DNA from 3 places in the Citrobacter sp. Igbk 17 genome. Region 2 is predicted to be linked to each of the others. Evidence: predicted binding sites of a transcription regulator. Region 2 holds the regulator's gene; each other region holds the start of a gene.
The links. Region 2 encodes PurR, which represses purine synthesis genes. Its sites were predicted from a motif close to CANGCAAACGTTTGCNTG; they were not measured.
Positions count from the first base shown of each region.

Region 1 (7,228 bases), on a different contig from region 2:
CAGTAATCTGCACATGGTGGTGCAGCTCGTAACGCTCTTTCAGGCCGCGTAGAATCGCGATGGTATCTTCAACGCTTGGCTCAGCCACAAACACTTTCTGGAAACGACGTTCCAGCGCCGCATCTTTTTCGATGTACTGGCGGTATTCATCCAGCGTGGTGGCCCCTACGCAGTGCAGCTCCCCGCGCGCCAGCGCCGGTTTCAGCATGTTACCGGCGTCCATTGCGCCATCGGCTTTACCTGCACCGACCATAGTATGCAACTCATCGATAAACAGAATGACGTTGCCTTCCTGTTTCGAGAGATCGTTGAGCACACCTTTTAAACGTTCTTCAAACTCACCGCGATACTTCGCCCCGGCCACCAGCGCGCCCATATCCAGCGCCAGCACGCGACGACCTTTTAACCCTTCAGGTACTTCACCGTTAATGATTCGCTGTGCCAACCCTTCGACGATAGCGGTTTTACCAACACCTGGCTCACCGATCAAAACCGGGTTGTTTTTAGTACGACGTTGCAGCACCTGAATCGTGCGGCGAATTTCTTCATCACGACCGATAACCGGATCGAGCTTGCCTTGTTCGGCGCGTTCGGTCAGGTCGACGGTATATTTTTTCAAGGCCTGACGTTGGTCTTCAGCCCCCTGGTCATTCACGCTTTCACCTCCACGCATTTGTTCAATTGCCTGAGTGATATTGGCGGTTGTCGCTCCTGCTGATTTTAATAAATCGGTCAGCGTACCGCGCGACTCAAGCGCTGCCAGAACGAACAGTTCTGACGAAATGAAATTGTCTCCACGTTTTTGCGCCAGCTTGTCGCAAAGATTCAGTGCACGCACCAAATCCTGAGAAGGCTGAACATCACCGCCGGTACCTTCTACCTGTGGTAAACGGCTCAATGCCTGATCAATCGCTGTGCGTAACTGGCCAGCATTGATGCCAGCGGACGTTAACAAAGGACGAACCGATCCCCCTTCCTGATTCAGCAAGGCGCTCATTAGATGAAGTGGTTCGATAAATTGGTTGTCGTGCCCCAGTGCGAGTGACTGGGCATCGGCAAGAGCAAGCTGGAATTTATTGGTAAGACGATCCAGACGCATAACTCCTCCCATAACAGGTCAAAATTGCTACTGGAGATTAAATGAGGTCATCCCTCAATTATTCAAGGTGAATGACCTGAATTATGTGAAAAGAAAATTACACGTACCGGATCGTCTTGATTCTTTAGGTTATATCAGCCAAATAAAACTTGCCATACGACCCGTGGTATTGTCGCGACGATAAGAGAAGAACGTCTCACTTTCGTTGAAGGTGCAATGGTCGCCACCGTAGACGCTCTCTACCCCTACATTTGCCAGACGTTGACGTGCAAGCTTATAGATATCCGCCAGATATTTTTCACCACGCGGCACAAATGCACTGTCAGCTTGCGGATCTTTTGCCATAAACGCGGTGCGAACTTCTGCACCTACCTCAAACGCAATCGGACCAATCGCCGGCCCTAACCAGGCAATAATGTTTTCCGGCTTGTCGGCAAAGCACGCCACCGTTTCTTCCAGCACACCTTCACATAACCCGCGCCAGCCCGCATGGGCCGCCGCCACTTCTGTTCCAGCACGATTACAAAACAGCACCGGCAGACAGTCCGCCGTCATCACTGCACATACGGTGCCTGGCGTATTGCTGTAGGACGCATCTGCACGTTTAGATAAGTATGGCCCGCCGCTTAATTTCAGGACATCTTTACCGTGTACCTGTTCAAGCCAGACGGGTTTCGAAGGCAGATTGCCCGCAGCAAACAGCCGCTTGCGGTTCTCTTCCACATGCTCCGGGTTATCGCCACAATGGGCACCCAGGTTCAGCGAATCATAAGGCGACATACTGACGCCGCCAATGCGGGTAGAACTACAGGCTGCGACACCCTGAGGTATCGGCCACTGCGGGACAATTAGCTTACTCATAACCAGGCAACATCATCCTTATGCTCTTCAAAATCAGCGCGCATCACTTCGATAAGCTCCACCATATCTTGCGGAATTGGCGCATGCCATTCCATCTCGATACCGGAAATCGGATGATACAAACGCAACATGGTCGCGTGCAGCGCCTGACGGTCAAACTTACGCAGCACGGAGATAAACTCGTCAGAAGCGCCTTTCGGCGGGCGCGGACGACCACCGTAGACCTGATCGCCTACCAGCGGATGGGTGATATGCGCCATGTGCACGCGGATCTGGTGCGTACGTCCGGTTTCCAGACGCAACCGCAGACGCGTGTGCACACGGAAATGCTCCATAATGCGATAGTGCGTTACCGCAGGTTTCCCCATTGGATGCACTGACATATGCGTACGTTTGGTGGGATGACGGCTGATCGGTTCTTCGACCGTACCGCCCGCGGTCATATGGCCAATCGCCACAGCTTCATACTCGCGAGTGATTTCGCGCAGCTGCAATGACTCGACCAGGCGTGTTTGCGCCGGGACAGTTTTTGCCACAACCATAAGCCCGGTTGTGTCTTTATCCAGACGGTGCACAATACCGGCTCGTGGGACATCCGCAATTGGCGGGTAGTAATGCAGCAACGCATTCAAAACCGTACCATCAGGATTGCCCGCGCCCGGATGAACCACCAGATCACGTGGTTTGTTGATGACGAGAATGTCGTCATCTTCATAAACGATATCCAGCGGGATATCCTGAGCTTCAAAACGAATCTCTTCATCAATTTCAGCATTGATGGAGACACGCTCTCCACCTAACACTTTTTCTTTCGGCTTATCGCAAAGATTGCCATTTACCAGTACGCGCTGGTCGAGGATCCATTCTTTTATGCGCGATCGCGAATAATCAGGGAACAATTCGGCCAAAGCCTGATCTAAGCGTTGACCAAGCTGATTTTCGGAGACTGTTGCGGTGAGTTCTACTCGTTGTGCCATAAACTGCTTCTTCGTTTAACGTTGGGTTTTACGGCTTTGCCGTTTAATATAGTGTGCTATTGTAGCTGGTCTTAACCGGGAGCAGGAACAGAGAATCTCCCGTATTACATTTTGAGGAAAGTCAAAACGTCATGACGCGCATGAAATATCTGGTGGCAGCAGCCACGTTGAGCCTGTTTTTGGCGGGTTGCTCTGGTTCAAAGGAAGAGGTGCCCGATAATCCGCCAAATGAAATCTACGCGACTGCTCAGCAAAAGCTGCAGGACGGTAACTGGAAACAGGCAATAACGCAATTGGAAGCGTTGGATAACCGTTATCCATTTGGACCGTATTCTCAGCAGGTGCAATTAGATCTCATCTACGCCTACTACAAAAACGCCGATCTGCCACTTGCTCAGGCTGCCATCGATCGTTTTATTCGTCTGAACCCAACTCACCCTAACATTGATTATGTCATGTACATGCGTGGCCTGACCAATATGGCGCTGGACGATAGCGCACTGCAAGGATTCTTTGGCGTCGATCGTAGCGATCGCGATCCACAGCATGCCCGAGCTGCGTTTAATGACTTTTCCAAACTGGTACGTGGTTATCCGAACAGCCAGTACACAACCGATGCCACTAAGCGTCTGGTATTCCTGAAAGATCGTCTGGCGAAGTATGAATACTCTGTTGCTGAGTACTATACCGCCCGTGGCGCATGGGTTGCAGTCGTGAACCGTGTGGAAGGTATGCTGCGCGACTATCCGGATACCCAGGCAACGCGTGATGCCCTGCCGTTGATGGAAAACGCTTATCGCCAAATGCAGATGAATGCCCAGGCAGAAAAAGTAGCGAAAATCATTGCCGCTAACAGCAGCAACACCTGATTGACCTCAGAATGCAAAACGGCAGCCACTGGGCTGCCGTTTTTTTATTCGTTAACGCCACAACTGAAGCGGTTTAGCTGCGACGCATCCTATCAAATATGGCCTGCTTTCAGGTATTCCTCAAGTAAAAAATCGCCTGTTCCTGCGGTGCCTCACAAAAAGGTTTTCTTGACAAAAAGCGACAAAATAATGTGATTTAGATCACACATTTTGACATTAGGAACGGTATGCTGGAATCACCAAGACGGGAAAGACAAGAGGTAAAATTTATGACAATGAACATTACCAGTAAACAAATGGAAATTACTCCGGCAATTCGCCAGCATGTCGCAGACCGTCTCTCCAAACTGGATAAATGGCAAACTCATCTGATTAATCCACATATCATTCTGTCTAAGGAGCCACAGGGTTTCATTGCTGATGCCACCATCAACACCCCGAATGGACATCTGGTCGCCAGCGCAAAACACGAGGATATGTACACCGCCATTAACGATTTGATCAACAAGCTGGAACGGCAGCTCAATAAAGTGCAGCACAAAGGCGAAGCCCGTCGTGCAACAACTTCAGTAAAAGACGCCAACTTCGTCGAAGCAGAAGAAGAGTAGTCCCTTACATTGAGTGTATCGCCAACGCGCCTTCGGGCGCGTTTTTTGTTGACAGGGTGAAAACAGTACGGGTACTTTACTGATGTAGCCAAAGGAAAATTACATGAAACTTGTCCCGTTCTTCTTCGCATTCTTTTTTACCTTCCCCTGAATGGGAGGCGTTTCGTCGTGTGATAAAGAATGCGAAGACGAACAATAAGGCCTCCCACAACGGGGGGCTTTTTTATTGATAACAAGAAAGGCAACACTATGACATCGGAAAACCCATTACTGGCGCTGCGAGAAAAGATCAGCTCGCTGGATGAAAAATTACTGGCCCTGCTGGCAGAACGACGTGGTCTGGCGGTAGAAGTCGGTAAAGCCAAGTTGCTGTCTCATCGCCCGGTACGCGATATTGATCGGGAACGCGACCTACTGGACCGTTTAATTCAGCTTGGTAAAGCACATCACCTCGATGCCCACTACATCACGCGCTTGTTCCAGCTTATTATCGAAGACTCCGTCCTGACCCAGCAGGCGCTCCTTCAGCAGCATCTGAACAAGATCAACCCGCATTCCGCTCGTGTTGCCTTCCTGGGACCAAAAGGGTCTTACTCACACCTTGCAGCACGTCAGTACGCCGCACGTCATTTTGAGCAGTTTATTGAAAGCGGCTGCGCGAAATTTGCCGATATCTTTAATCAGGTTGAAACCGGACAGGCAGACTACGCGGTAGTGCCTATTGAAAACACCAGTTCCGGTGCGATTAATGACGTTTACGATCTTCTGCAGCACACCAGCCTCTCTATCGTCGGAGAGATGACGATTACTATCGACCATTGCGTACTGGTGTCGGGAACAACCGATCTGGAGAGCATCGACACGGTATACAGCCACCCGCAACCGTTCCAACAATGCAGCAAGTTCCTGAACCGCTACCCGCACTGGAAGATTGAATACACTGAAAGCACTTCAGCTGCGATGGAAAAGGTCGCCCAGGCTAACTCACCACGCGTAGCAGCCCTGGGGAGCGAAGCCGGTGGTGTATTGCATGGTCTGCAGGTACTTGAGCATATTGAAGCTAATCAGACGCAAAACATTACCCGCTTCGTGGTTCTGGCACGTAAAGCAATCAATGTTTCTGACCAGGTTCCAGCGAAAACAACGTTGCTGATGGCGACAGGACAACAGGCAGGTGCGCTGGTTGAAGCGCTGCTGGTACTGCGTAACCATAATCTGATTATGACCAAGCTGGAATCCCGCCCGATTCACGGCAATCCGTGGGAAGAGATGTTTTATCTCGATATCCAGGCCAACCTGGAATCATCCCAGATGCAAAAAGCCCTGAAGGAGTTGGGGGAGATTACGCGTTCGATGAAAGTATTGGGATGTTATCCGAGTGAAAACGTGGTGCCGGTCGACCCGAGCTAACGTGACAATGCCGGATGGTGCTGCGCTTATCCGGCCTACAATTCAGGCGATTTTTGTAGGCCGAGAAGGCGAAGCCGCCATCAGGCATCTTGCTTATTGACGGCTATCGTTGGCCTGGCGCAACAAGGTGCGACTTTCACTCTGGAAGCGCTGCGCATAGTCGCCAAACCAGTGTTCCACCTTACGGAAACTGTCGATAAAAGCCTGCTTATCCCCCTGCTCCAGCAAACCAATCGCTTCGCCAAAACGTTGGTAATAACGTTTGATGAGCGCAAGATTACTCTCTGACGACATAATAATATCGGCATAGAGCTGAGGGTCCTGGGCAAACAGACGACCAACCATTGCCAGTTCAAGACGGTAAATAGGTGAAGAAAGGGCCAGCAATTGCTCCAGTTGCACATTCTCCTCCGCTAAATGCAGCCCGTAAGCAAATGTCGCAAAGTGACGTAGCGCTTGAATAAACGCCATATTCTGGTCGTGCTCAACGGCGCTAATCCGATGCAGTCTCGCGCCCCAAACCTGAATCTGCTCAAGGAACCACTGATAGGCTTCCGGCTGCCGCCCATCACACCAAACCACGACCTGTTTTGCCAGGCTGCCGCTGTCCGGACCAAACATCGGGTGTAACCCCACAACCGGACCGTCGTGTGCCGCCAGCATCGCCTGCAGAGGGCCATTTTTCACCGAGGCCAGATCGACCAGAATACAATCAGACGGCAGGCGCGGTAATTTCGCGATTACCTGTTCGGTAACGTGGATCGGCACACTGACGATCACCATGCCTGCATCGGCGACGATCTCAGTGGCGCGCTCCCAGTCCTGCTGTTCCAGTATCCGCACCTGATAGCCAGACAGCGTCAGCATCTTCTCGAACAGCCGCCCCATCTGCCCGCCACCACCGACGATCACCACCGGACGCAAAGAAGGGCAAAGCGTCTTAAAGCCTTTGTCATTCTCACTGGAATAAGACTCGCGCATAACCCGACGCAATACATCTTCGATCAGATCTGGCGGCACCCCCAGCGCTTCAGCTTCTGCGCGGCGGGAAGCCAGCATTGTAGCTTCCCGCTCTGGTACGTAGATCGGCAACCCAAAGCGGCTTTTGACTTCACCGACTTCGGCAACCAGGTCCAGACGGCGTGCCAGTAAATCCAGCAATGCCTTATCAACTTCATCAATTTGATCGCGCAATGCGGTCAATTCAGCAACCATACCAACCTCTTATGCTACACGCGCCGTCAGCTGGCCGTTTAAATCTTGACTAATTTCACGCAGTAGCGCATCCGTCATTTCCCAGCTAATGCAGGCATCAGTTACGGAGACACCGTATTTCATTTCGCTGCGTGGCTGTTCGGAGGACTGGTTGCCTTCGTGAATATTACTTTCAATCATCAAGCCGAT
Region 1 is NZ_JANEWI010000021.1:1,811-9,038, forward strand. It holds gene clpB (ATP-dependent chaperone ClpB) at 1-1,099, opposite strand, end outside; gene yfiH (purine nucleoside phosphorylase YfiH) at 1,229-1,960, opposite strand; gene rluD (23S rRNA pseudouridine(1911/1915/1917) synthase RluD) at 1,957-2,937, opposite strand; gene bamD (outer membrane protein assembly factor BamD) at 3,069-3,806, shown strand; gene raiA (ribosome-associated translation inhibitor RaiA) at 4,076-4,414, shown strand; Phe leader region at 4,517-4,642, shown strand; gene pheL (pheA operon leader peptide PheL) at 4,518-4,565, shown strand; gene pheA (bifunctional chorismate mutase/prephenate dehydratase) at 4,664-5,824, shown strand; gene tyrA (bifunctional chorismate mutase/prephenate dehydrogenase) at 5,918-7,039, opposite strand; gene aroF (3-deoxy-7-phosphoheptulonate synthase AroF) at 7,049-7,228, opposite strand, start outside.
Region 1: raiA (ribosome-associated translation inhibitor RaiA) is a predicted target of PurR. The motif match lies at 3,960-3,977, and genes of this name have one in related genera.

Region 2 (7,228 bases):
CTGGCACCAAACGCAGGCGGCGAGCCGACCGGTAAACTGGCCGAAGCGATTGCCGCCTCCTTTGGCAGCTTTGCAGACTTCAAAGCACAATTCACCGATGCCGCTATCAAGAATTTCGGTTCTGGCTGGACCTGGCTGGTAAAAGGAACGGATGGCAAACTGGCTATCGTATCCACCTCCAACGCAGGTACACCGCTGACGACTGACGCGACGCCTCTGATGACCGTTGACGTGTGGGAACATGCTTACTACATCGATTATCGTAATGCCCGTCCTGGCTACCTGGAACACTTCTGGGCACTGGTGAACTGGGAATTTGTTGCGAAAAACTTCGCAGCATAAAATGACAACGCAGAAGGGGTTCCCTTCTGCGTTTTTGTTTTTAATTCGTTGCGTTGCAGACTTCTTCCGCTTGCTTTCTTGCCGAGACAAAGACCAGCAGTAGCGCAAGTCCCGCCACAATCGCCCCCATTACCGGGACGAAACTGTAGCCCAACCCTCCGGAAATTACCGCCCCACCGGCGGCCGCTCCCAGGGCATTCCCCAGATTAAACGCGCCAATATTCACTGACGATGACAATCCAGGTGCCTCACTGGCAACGCGCATCACACGCATCTGCAGCGGCGGAACCACCGCAAACGTTGCTGCGCCCCACACCACCATACTCACGGCCGCACCCAGCTCATTACGTGCAAGGAAAGGTATCGCCAGCATAATAACCATCAGCAGCAATAAAAAGCCTTTCAGCGTACCGTTAACCGAACGGTCAGCCAGTTTACCGCCCAGATAGTTACCGATAGAGAACCCAACGCCAATCAGCACCAGCATACCGGTGACAAACGCCGGCGTAGCATGAGTAATGCTATGCAGCACGGGTGAGATGTAGGTATAAAGCGTAAACATCGCTCCGGCCCCCAGAACGGTCGTCAGTAAAGCTGACACCACTTGTGGACGCATTAATACAGCCAGTTCTTTGCGCACATCAGGGCGCTCACCTGCCCCGCCTTTCGGTAACGAGAAGAACAGACTGACCATCGCGATAATGCCTAGTCCCGCCGTCGCCATAAAGGACATACGCCAGCCGATGGTTTCCCCAAGCCAGGTTGCCGCGGGAACACCGCCAATATTCGCGATCGTTAGCCCCATAAACATAGTCGCAACGGCGCTGGCCTGTTTATGTTTGGGGACAACGCTTGCCGCCACAACCGAGCCGAGGCCAAAAAATGCCCCGTGGTTAAGACTGGTCAAAATGCGCGACAGCATCAGCGTCGTGTAATCCGGAGATATCGCCGAAAGCACATTACCCAATGTAAAAATGGCCATCAGGAAGATAAGCGCATTGCGACGCGCACGATGGGACAGCAGTAAGGTCATCAGCGGTGCGCCAACCATCACGCCTACCGCATACGCGCTGATTAACATCCCTGCGGCCGGAATGGAAACATCCACGCCTTTGGCAATGACGGGTAGCAATCCCATGGGAGAGAATTCGGTCGTTCCAATGCCAAACGCACCTATCGCCAGCGTCAGTAAAGGATAATTTATTTTCATCTATCGACTCCGTAACGTCGAGCCTTGGCACGACACATCATAAGAGTCAAAAGCATGACATTGATCGCAAAATTAATAAAGTTAACAAAACTGCAAAAGACTTTTGCTTATTTGCAAAAAATAGGAAGGGAAAGACAAGCAGAAAGGATGAGGGAGAGTGAACTCCCCCGGGGGAAATCAGTGCAGTGCTGCAGTCAGGCCACCCGCAACAATCAGGCCCAGAACAATTATGGTCGTCACTAACGAAAATTTCAGATCGGTGCTCATCAAGTTTTCTCCTTTTTATTCCCACACAAAAAGTGATATTGCGCATTTTTACACACTTGAAAGCAAAAATCTCTCACGATTTATATTGATAACTGCTTTTAACTCTTCCCCTTTTCGTTAAGATCAGACAAAATTCCACGCTTACTTGATTAGCGTACCGGCCATTGACCCCTTCCTGACGTTCCGTGTCGTTTTCCCGGCGTGCCGCAACCCTGACGTTGCGTTGAGGGTGTGTGAAGGCAAACGTTTACCTGGAGTATTCTCAGGAGCTTAGGATATGGTCTGGAGTGAGATGTAATGGCAACTATTAAAGATGTAGCGAAGCGAGCAAACGTTTCCACTACAACCGTATCACACGTAATTAACAAAACGCGCTTTGTCGCAGAAGAAACGCGCAACGCTGTCTGGGCAGCGATTAAAGAACTGCACTACTCCCCTAGCGCAGTTGCACGTAGCCTGAAGGTGAATCACACCAAATCGATCGGTTTGTTGGCAACCAGCAGTGAAGCTGCCTATTTCGCCGAAATTATCGAGGCTGTTGAGAAGAATTGTTTCCAGAAAGGCTACACACTGATTCTGGGCAACGCCTGGAACAGTCTTGAAAAACAGCAGGCCTACCTGTCTATGATGGCGCAAAAGCGCGTAGATGGCCTGTTGGTAATGTGTTCAGAGTACCCGGAATCACTGCTTTCCATGCTCGAAGAGTATCGCCATATTCCAATGGTGGTCATGGACTGGGGCGAGGCAAAAGCCGACTTTACCGATACCGTCATTGATAACGCTTTTGAAGGTGGTTACATGGCAGGCCGGTATCTGATTGAGCGCGGTCATCGTGAGATCGGCGTGATCCCAGGTCCCATGGAGCGTAATACCGGCGCAGGCCGCCTGGCTGGCTTCATGAAAGCGATGGAAGAGGCTCTGATTAAAGTTCCCGAAAACTGGATTGTCCAGGGTGATTTCGAACCTGAATCCGGCTACCGCGCTATGCAGCAAATCCTCTCCCAGTCGCATCGCCCAACCGCCGTATTCTGTGGTGGCGATATTATGGCGATGGGTGCGCTGTGTGCCGCAGACGAGATGGGACTGCGCGTACCGCAGGATATCTCAGTTATCGGTTACGACAACGTACGCAACGCCCGATACTTCACCCCTGCGCTGACAACCATCCATCAGCCAAAAGATTCACTGGGTGAAACGGCCTTCAACATGCTGTTAGACCGAATCGTGAATAAACGTGAAGAATCGCAGTCTATCGAGGTGCACCCACGCCTGGTAGAACGTCGTTCCGTTGCCGACGGTCCATTCCGCGATTATCGTCGTTAAGTCAGTTGTGCGGGAGCCTCATCCGGTTCCCGCAGCCACTCTTTATTCAGCGTCTCACTATCCCCCAGGTAGTCCAGTAACCAGCTCAGTGCAGGCGACGTATCGTTCTGCTGCCAGGTCAGGCAACAAGCGGCATCCGGGAACGGATTTTCCAGCTGTAACGCCACCCATTTTCCGCTATCGATCCACGGTTTTGCAAAATGCGTCGGTACCATCCCGACACAGAGTCCGGCTGACAAGCAGGTGGCCGAGGATTCCCAGTCAGGAACCACAACGCGTTTTTGGTTGTCCAGCAACCATGTAATACGTTTCGGCAGTGTGCGGGAGGTGTCTTCGCGTACCAGCGATGGCCAGTTGCGCAACGTATCGTCACTGATCGGTCCCGGCATCGCCGCCAACGGATGATGACTGGCTACCACGCAACTCCAGCTCAGCATTCCCATATCCCGGAACGTATAGCGTCCCCCTACCGGAATGGCCTGCGTTGCTCCGATAGCTAACTCCACGCGACCATCCGACAGCGCGTCCCAGACGCCATTAAACACCTCCTGAAAGACCAGAAGTTCCACATCATCGAAATGGCGGTAGAAATCCACAATCATCTGTCGGGTCCGTTCTGGACGCACAATATTATCTACCGCAATCGCCAGCTGTCCTCGCCAGCCATTGGCGATTTGTTGACATTGCTGACGGGTGATCTGCATTTTTTTGATAACAGACCGACCTTCTTTTAAAAACCACGCGCCAGCAGGCGTTAATTCCACGTCCCGATGACGGCGTTCAAAAAGAGGCACAGCCAGCCACTCTTCCAGTTGGCGCACCGTGTAGCTTACCGCCGAAGGTACGCGGTGCAACTCCTGAGCAGCGGAACTAAAGCTACCGTTACGCGCCACTGCATCAACCACCTCAAGTGAATATTCCGACCACATGCTCTGCCTGCAAAAAATTTGAAATCAGTAAGCAAATATTAGCGTTTCACAGCGAGAATTACACTCACTACACTCAGCGGCAATGTTCTATTGCTAAAAAGAGAAACGATAATGCAACCAGGAAAAGGGTTTTTAGTCTGGCTGGCAGGTCTTAGCGTGCTAGGTTTTCTGGCAACGGATATGTATTTGCCCGCCTTTGCTGCTATTCAGTCCGATTTACAGACACCCGCTTCTGCCGTGAGTGCCAGCCTTAGTTTGTTCTTAGCGGGTTTTGCCGTTGCACAACTTTTGTGGGGGCCACTCTCCGACCACTATGGTCGTAAACCGATTTTGATGCTGGGCTTATCCATCTTCGCGCTGGGCAGCCTGGGTATGTTGTGGGTAGAAAACGCCACCGGCTTACTGGTGCTGCGCTTTATTCAGGCCGTTGGTGTCTGTGCGGCTTCGGTTATCTGGCAGGCGCTGGTTACCGATTATTATCCTTCACAAAAAGTAAACCGCATCTTTGCCACCATTATGCCGCTGGTCGGATTGTCTCCTGCACTTGCACCGTTATTAGGCAGTTGGATCCTGGTACATTTTTCCTGGCAGGCCATTTTTGCCACCCTTTTTGCGATTACCCTGCTCCTGATGTTGCCGGCCCTGCGCTTAAAACCAACGGCAAAAGCACGCGATGATAGCCAGGATAAACTGACGTTCGCTACGCTGCTGCGCTCCAAAACATACCGTGGAAATGTACTGATTTACGCAGCATGTTCCGCGAGCTTCTTCGCATGGCTGACGGGTTCACCGTTTATCCTTAGTGAAATGGGCTATAGCCCGGCGGTGATTGGTCTGAGCTATGTCCCGCAAACTATTGCATTTTTGATCGGTGGTTACGGCTGCCGTGCGGCACTGCAAAAATGGCAGGGTCGCCAGCTTCTGCCGTGGTTACTTATCCTGTATGCCATTAGCGTTATCGCCACCTGGGCTACTGGCTTTATTCATCACGTTGCGTTGGCTGAAATCCTGATCCCATTCTGCGTGATGGCCATTGCAAACGGGGCAATCTACCCTATCGTTGTCGCCCAGGCGCTGCGTCCATTCCCTCAGGCTACAGGCCGTGCCGCTGCGCTGCAGAACACGCTGCAACTGGGACTATGCTTCCTGGCAAGCCTGGTCGTTTCGTGGCTAATCAGCACGCCGCTGCTCACCACCACCAGCGTTATGCTGACGACAGTGCTGCTGGCCGCGCTAGGCTACAAAATGCAGTCACAGACTGACAACACATCCTTGCCGGATGAGAGCGCGCAAATTGCCCACGGTGAGTCACATTAATCATTGTTGCAGGCATTTAGTTAGCCCGCTAACAATTATCGGTTGAATAGCCAAAAATTCAGGCCTATACTGATTTTCGGTTGTTAATAAAACGATAAGATTTATAGAGTAACGGGAACAAGCAGGTTCCCGTTTTTCCATGGATGGCCTTTTCGGCAAGGGTTCCTCCCTTCCTCTGTTCTACGTCGGATTATAGATTCGCGGATTAATTCCGTGAGATTTCTCACAAAGCCCAAAAAAGCGTCTACGCTGTTTTAAGGTTCTGATCACCGACCAGTGATGGAGAAGCTATGAGTTCATCATGTATAGAAGACGTCAGCGTACCGGATGATGACTGGTACCGAATCACCAATGAGTTATTGAGCCGTGCAGGCATTACCATTAATGGCCCGGCACCGGCAGATATTCGCGTTAAAAACCCCGACTTTTTCAAACGCGTGTTGCAGGAAGGATCGTTGGGTTTAGGTGAAAGTTATATGGACGGCTGGTGGGAATGCGATCGGCTGGATATGTTTTTTAGCAAAGTCCTGCGTGCAGGTCTTGAAAACCAACTCCCCCGCCACTTCAGAGATACGCTACGTATCGCAACGGCCCGTCTGTTTAATTTACAAACCAAAAAACGTGCCTGGGTCGTTGGCAAAGAACACTACGATCTTGGCAACGATCTCTTTACCCGCATGCTTGATCCCTACATGCAATATTCCTGCGCCTACTGGAAAGATGCCGATACCCTGGAATCTGCCCAGCAGGCGAAGCTAAAAATGATTGCCGAGAAATTGCAATTGAAGCCTGGTATGCGCGTACTCGATATTGGCTGCGGCTGGGGAGGCTTGTCCCAGTTCATGGCGTCACAATACGGGGTGAGCGTGACTGGCGTGACGATTTCAGCAGAACAGCAAAAAATGGCGCAGACGCGCTGTGAAGGGTTGGATGTCACGATTTTGCTGCAGGACTACCGCGACCTGAATGACCGGTTCGACCGTATCGTTTCCGTTGGTATGTTTGAGCATGTGGGACCGAAAAACTACAACACCTATTTTGACGTAGTTGACCGCAATTTAAAGCAAGATGGTCTTTTTTTGCTGCATACCATCGGCTCTAAAAAAACCGACAATAATGTTGATCCGTGGATCAATAAGTACATCTTCCCGAACGGCTGTTTACCGTCAGTTCGCCAGATTGCTAACGCCAGCGAGCCACATTTCGTGATGGAAGACTGGCATAACTTTGGTGCGGATTACGATACCACTCTGATGGCCTGGCATGAGCGTTTCATGACCGCCTGGCCAGAAATTGCCGACAACTATAGTGAGCGTTTTAAACGGATGTTCAGTTATTACCTGAATGCGTGTGCTGGCGCATTTCGCGCGCGCGACATTCAGCTGTGGCAGGTTGTGTTCTCTCGTGGCGTTGAACACGGGCTCCGCGTTCCCCGTTAGACAGCATCGCCCCCGAACTCGCGGGGGCTTTTTATTCCGACTTAAACGCCCGCTTCGCCAGTCACGTTACTCATCGCGCTTTCACGCGCGGTCAGTACACGTTCAACCGTATCAACAACGGCCTGTGTTTGCGGGTCAATTTCGATATTGACTCGTGCACCCAGTTTTTTCTTGCCCAGCGTTGTACGTTCCAGAGTTTCCGGAATCAAATGCACGCAAAAACGTGTCGGTGTTACCTCACCTACCGTCAGGCTAATACCGTCAATACCGATAAATCCTTTGTACAGGATGTATTTCATCAGCGACGGATCCTGAACTTTAAACCACACCTGACGATTATTTTCAGAGGTCAGAATTTTAGATACTTCAGCGGTAGTCATAATATGGCCCGACATCAGATG
Region 2 is NZ_JANEWI010000008.1:49,930-57,157, reverse strand. It holds gene sodB (superoxide dismutase [Fe]) at 1-342, shown strand, start outside; gene NNO08_RS06940 (MFS transporter) at 383-1,552, opposite strand; gene cydH (cytochrome bd-I accessory subunit CydH) at 1,730-1,819, opposite strand; gene purR (HTH-type transcriptional repressor PurR) at 2,117-3,142, shown strand; gene punR (DNA-binding transcriptional activator PunR) at 3,139-4,071, opposite strand; gene punC (purine nucleoside transporter PunC) at 4,183-5,388, shown strand; gene cfa (cyclopropane fatty acyl phospholipid synthase) at 5,679-6,827, shown strand; gene NNO08_RS06910 (riboflavin synthase subunit alpha) at 6,869-7,228, opposite strand, start outside.

Region 3 (7,228 bases), on a different contig from region 2:
CACGTAAAAGCAGTACAGTGCATTGTAAGAAAATTACAACCAGTGTCTGGCAAAAGCACCAGGCACTCAATTGAGGAGAATGACATGGCGGTAACGCAAACAGCCCAGGCATGTGACCTGGTCATTTTCGGCGCGAAGGGCGACCTGGCGCGACGGAAATTGCTGCCTTCCCTGTATCAACTGGAAAAGGCCGGTCAGATTAACCCGGATACCCGTATCATTGGAGTAGGGCGTGCTGATTGGGACAAAGCTGCCTATACCAAGGTTGTACGCGAAGCGCTCGAAACTTTCATGAAAGAAAAAATTGATGAAAGTTTATGGGAAACCCTCAGCGGCCGTCTGGATTTTTGTAACCTGGACGTCAATGACACCGCCGCATTTAGCCGTCTGGGCGAGATGTTGGATCAAAAATCACGTACCACGATTAACTATTTCGCAATGCCGCCAAGCACCTTTGGCGCGATCTGCAAAGGTTTGGGTGAAGCAAAACTTAATGCTAAACCTGCGCGTGTCGTGATGGAAAAACCGCTGGGTACTTCGCTCGCGACATCCCGTGAAATCAACGACCAGGTGGGTGAGTATTTCGAAGAATGCCAGGTTTACCGCATCGACCACTATCTTGGTAAAGAGACGGTTCTGAACCTGCTGGCGCTGCGTTTCGCTAACTCCTTGTTTGTAAATAACTGGGATAATCGCACTATCGACCACGTAGAAATTACGGTGGCGGAAGAAGTGGGTATTGAAGGACGCTGGGGCTATTTTGACCAGGCAGGTCAAATGCGGGATATGATCCAGAACCACCTGCTGCAGATCCTATGCATGATCGCAATGTCTCCTCCGGCTGATCTGAGCGCCGACAGCATTCGCGATGAGAAAGTAAAGGTACTGAAATCGCTGCGTCGCATCGATCGCTCGAACGTGCGTGAAAAAACGGTTCGCGGTCAGTACACCACCGGTTTTGCCCAGGGTAAAAAGGTACCGGGTTACCTGGAAGAAGAGGGCGCGAATAAGAGCAGCAACACGGAAACGTTTGTGGCGATCCGCGTCGATATCGATAACTGGCGCTGGACGGGTGTACCGTTCTACCTGCGTACCGGTAAACGTTTACCAACCAAGTGCTCTGAAGTGGTGGTTTACTTCAAAACACCTGAGCTGAATCTGTTTAAAGAATCCTGGCAGGATCTGCCGCAGAACAAGCTGACTATTCGTTTGCAGCCTGATGAAGGGGTTGATATCCAGGTACTGAACAAAGTGCCGGGTCTGGACCACAAACATAATCTGCAAATCACTAAGCTGGATCTGAGCTACTCAGAAACTTTCAACCAAACGCACCTGGCCGACGCCTATGAGCGCCTGCTGTTGGAAACCATGCGCGGTATTCAGGCTCTGTTTGTGCGTCGCGATGAGGTCGAAGAAGCCTGGAAGTGGGTGGATTCAATTACCGAAGCCTGGGCGATGGATAACGAGTCGCCGAAGCCTTATCAGGCAGGAACCTGGGGACCGGTTGCGTCTGTGGCCATGATCACCCGTGACGGCCGTTCCTGGAACGAATTCGAGTAAAAGATCATCTAGCCATTAGGTGTTATTTTACCGGTAACATGATCTAACACAGATTGTAGAATAATTTTTGCACTTTTAAACCTCGCGTGGATTCACCCGCGAGGTTTTTTTTATTACACTGCCTGAAACGATTTTGCCCCTGAGCTACGGATAACAAGCGATTCAGCAATATTTAGTGATGCTGAGTAACACTGTTTACCCAACCGCTCTGACAGATAAATTTTAGGAGCCTCTATGAATCCGAATTTGTTACGCGTAACACAACGTATCGTCGAACGTTCCCGGGACACGCGTTCCGCCTACCTCGCGCGAATCGAACAGGCTAAAACGACTACCGTCCATCGTTCACAACTGGCGTGCGGTAATCTGGCGCATGGTTTTGCCGCCTGTCAGCCGGAGGATAAAGCCTCGCTAAAAAGCATGTTGCGTAACAATATCGCGATCATTACCTCCTATAACGACATGCTTTCCGCGCACCAACCGTATGAACACTATCCGGCCATCATTCGTAAAGCACTACATGAAGCCAATGCAGTGGGCCAGGTTGCTGGTGGCGTACCTGCGATGTGCGACGGGGTGACCCAGGGTCAGGACGGCATGGAGCTTTCTCTGTTAAGTCGTGAAGTCATTGCGATGTCGGCGGCCGTGGGGCTCTCACACAATATGTTCGATGGTGCGCTGTTCCTTGGCGTATGTGACAAGATTGTCCCGGGCCTGGTCATGGCGGCGCTTTCCTTCGGTCATCTGCCTTCAATCTTCATCCCTTCAGGCCCGATGGCGAGTGGCCTGGCGAACAAAGAGAAAGTGCGTATTCGTCAACTGTATGCCGAAGGCAAAGTAGATCGTATGGCACTGCTCGAATCCGAGGCTGCGTCTTATCATGCACCGGGTACCTGTACGTTTTACGGCACCGCTAACACTAACCAGATGGTCGTGGAGTTTATGGGCATGCAGTTGCCAGGCTCTTCTTTTGTGCACCCGGATGCACCACTGCGTGAAGCATTGACTGCAGCGGCAGCCCGTCAGGTAACACGTCTGACCGGTAACGGTAACGAGTGGATGCCGATCGGTAAAATGATCGATGAAAAAGTGGTAGTGAACGGTATTGTGGCACTGCTGGCGACCGGCGGTTCAACCAACCATACGATGCACCTTGTGGCTATGGCGCGTGCAGCCGGTATTCTGATTAACTGGGATGACTTCTCCGACCTGTCCGATATCGTGCCGCTGATGGCGCGTTTGTACCCGAATGGCCCGGCAGACATTAACCATTTCCAGGCTGCTGGCGGTGTGCCTGTACTAATGCGTGAACTGCTGAACGCGGGTCTGTTACATGAAGATGTGAATACCGTGGCCGGATTCGGTTTATCGCGTTATACCCTGGAGCCGTGGCTGAATAACGGTGAACTGGACTGGCGCGAAGGCGCGGAAAAATCGCTGGACAGCAATGTGATTGCTGCCTTTGACCAGCCATTCTCCCATCACGGCGGCACTAAAGTACTGAGTGGCAATCTGGGGCGTGCGGTGATGAAAACCTCAGCTGTTCCAGTTGAAAATCAAGTGATTGAAGCGCCTGCCGTGGTCTTCGAAAGTCAACATGATGTGTTACCGGCATTTGATGCGGGTCTGCTTGACCGGGATTGTGTGGTTGTTGTGCGCCATCAGGGACCAAAAGCGAACGGAATGCCAGAATTACATAAACTCATGCCGCCACTTGGTGTATTATTGGACCGTTGTTTCAAAATTGCGTTAGTTACTGATGGACGACTTTCAGGTGCTTCAGGTAAAGTGCCTTCAGCAATCCATGTAACCCCAGAAGCCTACGATGGCGGGCTGCTGGCGAAAGTGCGCGATGGCGACATCATTCGTGTGAATGGACAGACAGGTGAATTGACGCTGCTGGTTGATGAAGAGGAACTTGCCTCCCGTCAGCCTCACATTCCTGACCTTAGCGCTTCGCGCGTGGGTACCGGGCGTGAAATGTTCAGCGCGTTGCGTGAAAAGCTGTCCGGTGCGGAGCAGGGCGCAACCTGTATCACTTTTTAAGACTTAATTTGTAATCAGGCGAGAGAAAACTCTGATGAAAAACTGGAAGACAAGTGCAGAAGCAATCCTGACCACTGGCCCGGTTGTACCGGTTATTGTGGTTAACAAACTGGAACACGCTGTGCCGATGGCAAAAGCGTTAGTTGCAGGGGGCGTGCGCGTTCTGGAAGTGACGTTACGTACCGCATGTGCGATGGATGCTATTCGTGCAATCGCGAAAGAAGTACCGGATGCTATCGTCGGTGCGGGTACTGTGCTGAATCCACAGCAACTGGCTGAAGTTACTGCGGCTGGCGCTCAGTTTGCGATTAGCCCGGGTCTGACCGAGCCGCTGCTGAAAGCAGCAACCGAAGGGACGATTCCGCTGATCCCTGGTATCAGCACCGTTTCTGAACTGATGCTGGGTATGGACTACGGCTTGAAAGAGTTCAAATTCTTCCCGGCTGAAGCGAACGGCGGTACGAAAGCACTGCAGGCAATCGCGGGTCCATTCTCTCAGGTTCGTTTCTGCCCGACTGGCGGTATCTCCCCGGCGAACTACCGTGATTACCTGGCCCTGAAAAGCGTGCTGTGCATTGGCGGTTCCTGGCTGGTTCCGGCGGATGCGCTGGAAGCGGGTGATTACGATCGTATTACCAAACTGGCTCGCGAAGCGGTGGAAGGCGCGAAGCAGTAAGCTATCAATGTGTAAACCGAAGGCCCGATAATAGGCGTTAGCGCCGATATCGGGCTTTGCCGGATGGGGGGTTACTGCCTCATCCGGTCTACGGGTCCGGTTTTAACCTGCCACTTTTACCTGTGCAGCCGCGTTTTTCGCGCGTTCAACCGCCTCTTCAACACTTTCTGCCGTTGCCAGCACGACACCTAAACGACGCGTACCGTCGATCTCGGGTTTACCAAACAGACGTATCTGCAAACCCGCGCCAACGGCAGCATCCACATTATCAAAGGTAACGTTTTGACTGCTTAGCTGCGGCAGGATCACCGCTGACGCTGACGGACCATACTGGCGGATTGCGCCAACGGGAAGACCAAGGAATGCACGCACGTGCAGGGCAAACTCAGACAGATCCTGAGAAATCAGCGTCACCATACCCGTGTCGTGCGGGCGAGGGGAGACTTCGCTGAAAATGACGTCGTCACCGCAGACAAACAGCTCCACACCAAATAATCCGTGGCCGCCCAATGCCAGTACCACTTTCCGGGCAATCTCCTGCGCCCGGGCTAACGCCAGTTCGCTCATCTGCTGCGGCTGCCAGGATTCGCGATAGTCGCCGTCTTCCTGGCGATGACCTACCGGTGCGCAAAAATGTACGCCGTCAATGGCGCTGACGGTCAGCAGTGTGATTTCAAAATCGAAATTCACCACGCCTTCGACGATAACACGCCCGGCGCCAGCCCGCCCACCCTGTTGGGCATAGTTCCAGGCTTCGGTTAGCTGTTCGGCGGAGCGGATAAAGCTCTGTCCTTTACCAGAAGAACTCATTACCGGTTTTACGATGCAGGGATAACCGATTTCTTCTACGGCCTCGCGAAAACGCATTTCACTGTCGGCGAAGCGGAAAGATGATGTTGGTAAAGATAACTCGTCGGCGGCGAGGCGACGGATGCCTTCCCGGTTCATGGTCAGTTGAGTCGCACGTGCACAAGGCACTACGTTCAGGCCTTCCTGCTCCAGTTTTACCAGAATATCTGTGGCGATGGCTTCAATTTCTGGCACGATAAAATGTGGTTTTTCATGTTCGACTACCTGGCGCAATGCATCGCCATCCAACATGTTGATGACGTAGGAACGATGAGCAACGTGCATCGCTGGTGCGTCGGGGTAACGATCCACGGCAATGACTTCCACACCCAGGCGTTGGCATTCAATCGCCACTTCTTTACCCAGTTCACCTGAACCTAATAACATCACACGCGTTGCTGCAGGACGCAGTGCTGTGCCTAATAACGTCATAAATTAATCCCCTGTTTCAACTAGGCGCAGTATATACGAAAACGTTTGCGTCTGTCTTTATTACCAGGTTGATTTCAGGGATGAAAAAGAATATGCTGTATATAAATACAGGTAATTTAAGAGGCTGCAAAAATGGCGGTTGAAGTTAAATACGTAGTCATTCGGGAAGGTGAGGAAAAAATGTCGTTTACCAGCAAAAAGGAAGCCGATGCGTATGACAAGATGCTCGATACAGCCGATCTGCTCGACACATGGCTGGAACAATCACCGGTAGCGCTGGAAGATGAGCAGCGTGAAGCGCTTTCTCTGTGGCTTGCTGAGCAAAAAGAGGTGCTAAGCGCCATCCTGAAAAACGGCAAGCTGCCTTCTCCACAGGTGGTCGACAGCGACACATCTGCTGAGGATGATACCCAGGCGGCCTGAAGCGACTTGCGCTCCTGATATTTTGTACCATGCTTTTCCCTGAATCATTGTGCAATCTCTGACAGCCTTCACACCGCGGGTCTGCGGCCTGAAGGACGAAGGGGAGATAAGGAGAAAAGAATGTATAAAAAAAGAGCGCTGTTGAGCCTGCTGTTATTATCTGCCAGCGTATCAGTATTTGCGGCGAATACGGAAAGTAAGTCAGTTAAGTTTCCAAACTGTGAAGGCCTGGATGCTGATGGTATCGCGGCCAGCGTAAAACGTGATTATCTGCAGAATCGCATTGTGCGCTGGGCCGACGATCAAAAGAAACTTGGTCAGCTTGACCCGGTAGCGTGGGCCAATCCGCAGGATATTGTCGGTAAAGATGGGCAGTGGACAGTCCCCCTGACCGTGCGCGGCAAAAGCAGCGACATTCAATATCAGGTAAAGCTTGATTGCAAAGCTGGCACAGCAGAGTATCAGGTGCGTCAGTAGCTGAATTTGCACATCTTTTGATGACCTGAACACTTCCTGACATCCCCTCGGGTACGCTTTGATGATTATTCGTCTGTACTTGAGGGGCAAAATGGCTAACTGGCTGAATCAACTACAATCTCTTCTTGGGCAAAAAGCATCATCTGCGACATCTTCTGGTGAACAAGGGCTTAGCAAACTGCTGGTGCCTGGCGCGCTAGGCGGTCTGGCAGGATTACTGGTTGCTAACAAATCCTCACGTAAATTACTCAGTAAATACGGAACCAGTGCGCTGCTGGTCGGTGGGGGCGCAGTGGCCGGCACGGTGTTATGGAACAAGTACAAAGATAAGGTTCGTGCGGCGCATCAGGGGGAACCACAATTTGGTGCACAGAGCTCACCGCTGGATGAGCGAACTGAGCGTCTGATCCTGGCGCTGGTTTTTGCGGCGAAAAGCGATGGGCATATCGATGCTAAAGAGCGTGCGGCCATTGAACATCAACTCCGTGAAGCAGGTGTCGAAGAGCAGGGGCGTGTTCTGATTGAGCGTGCGATTGAACAACCACTCGACCCGCAGCGTCTGGCTCAGGGGGTCCGTAATGAAGAAGAGGCACTGGAAATTTACTTCCTGAGCTGTGCGGCAATTGATATCGACCACTTTATGGAGCGCAGTTATCTGAATGCGTTGGGTGATGCGTTGAAGATCCCGCAGGATGTTCGCGAAGGGATTGAGCAGGATCTTAAGCAACAAAAACAGGCTCTGCCGGGTTAAATAGTTACTGCGCA
Region 3 is NZ_JANEWI010000024.1:28,798-36,025, reverse strand. It holds gene zwf (glucose-6-phosphate dehydrogenase) at 85-1,560, shown strand; gene edd (phosphogluconate dehydratase) at 1,795-3,606, shown strand; gene kdgA (bifunctional 4-hydroxy-2-oxoglutarate aldolase/2-dehydro-3-deoxy-phosphogluconate aldolase) at 3,641-4,282, shown strand; gene purT (formate-dependent phosphoribosylglycinamide formyltransferase) at 4,385-5,563, opposite strand; gene yebG (DNA damage-inducible protein YebG) at 5,696-5,986, shown strand; gene yebF (protein YebF) at 6,107-6,463, shown strand; gene NNO08_RS14870 (tellurite resistance TerB family protein) at 6,555-7,214, shown strand.
Region 3: purT (formate-dependent phosphoribosylglycinamide formyltransferase) is a predicted target of PurR. The motif match lies at 5,598-5,615, and genes of this name have one in related genera.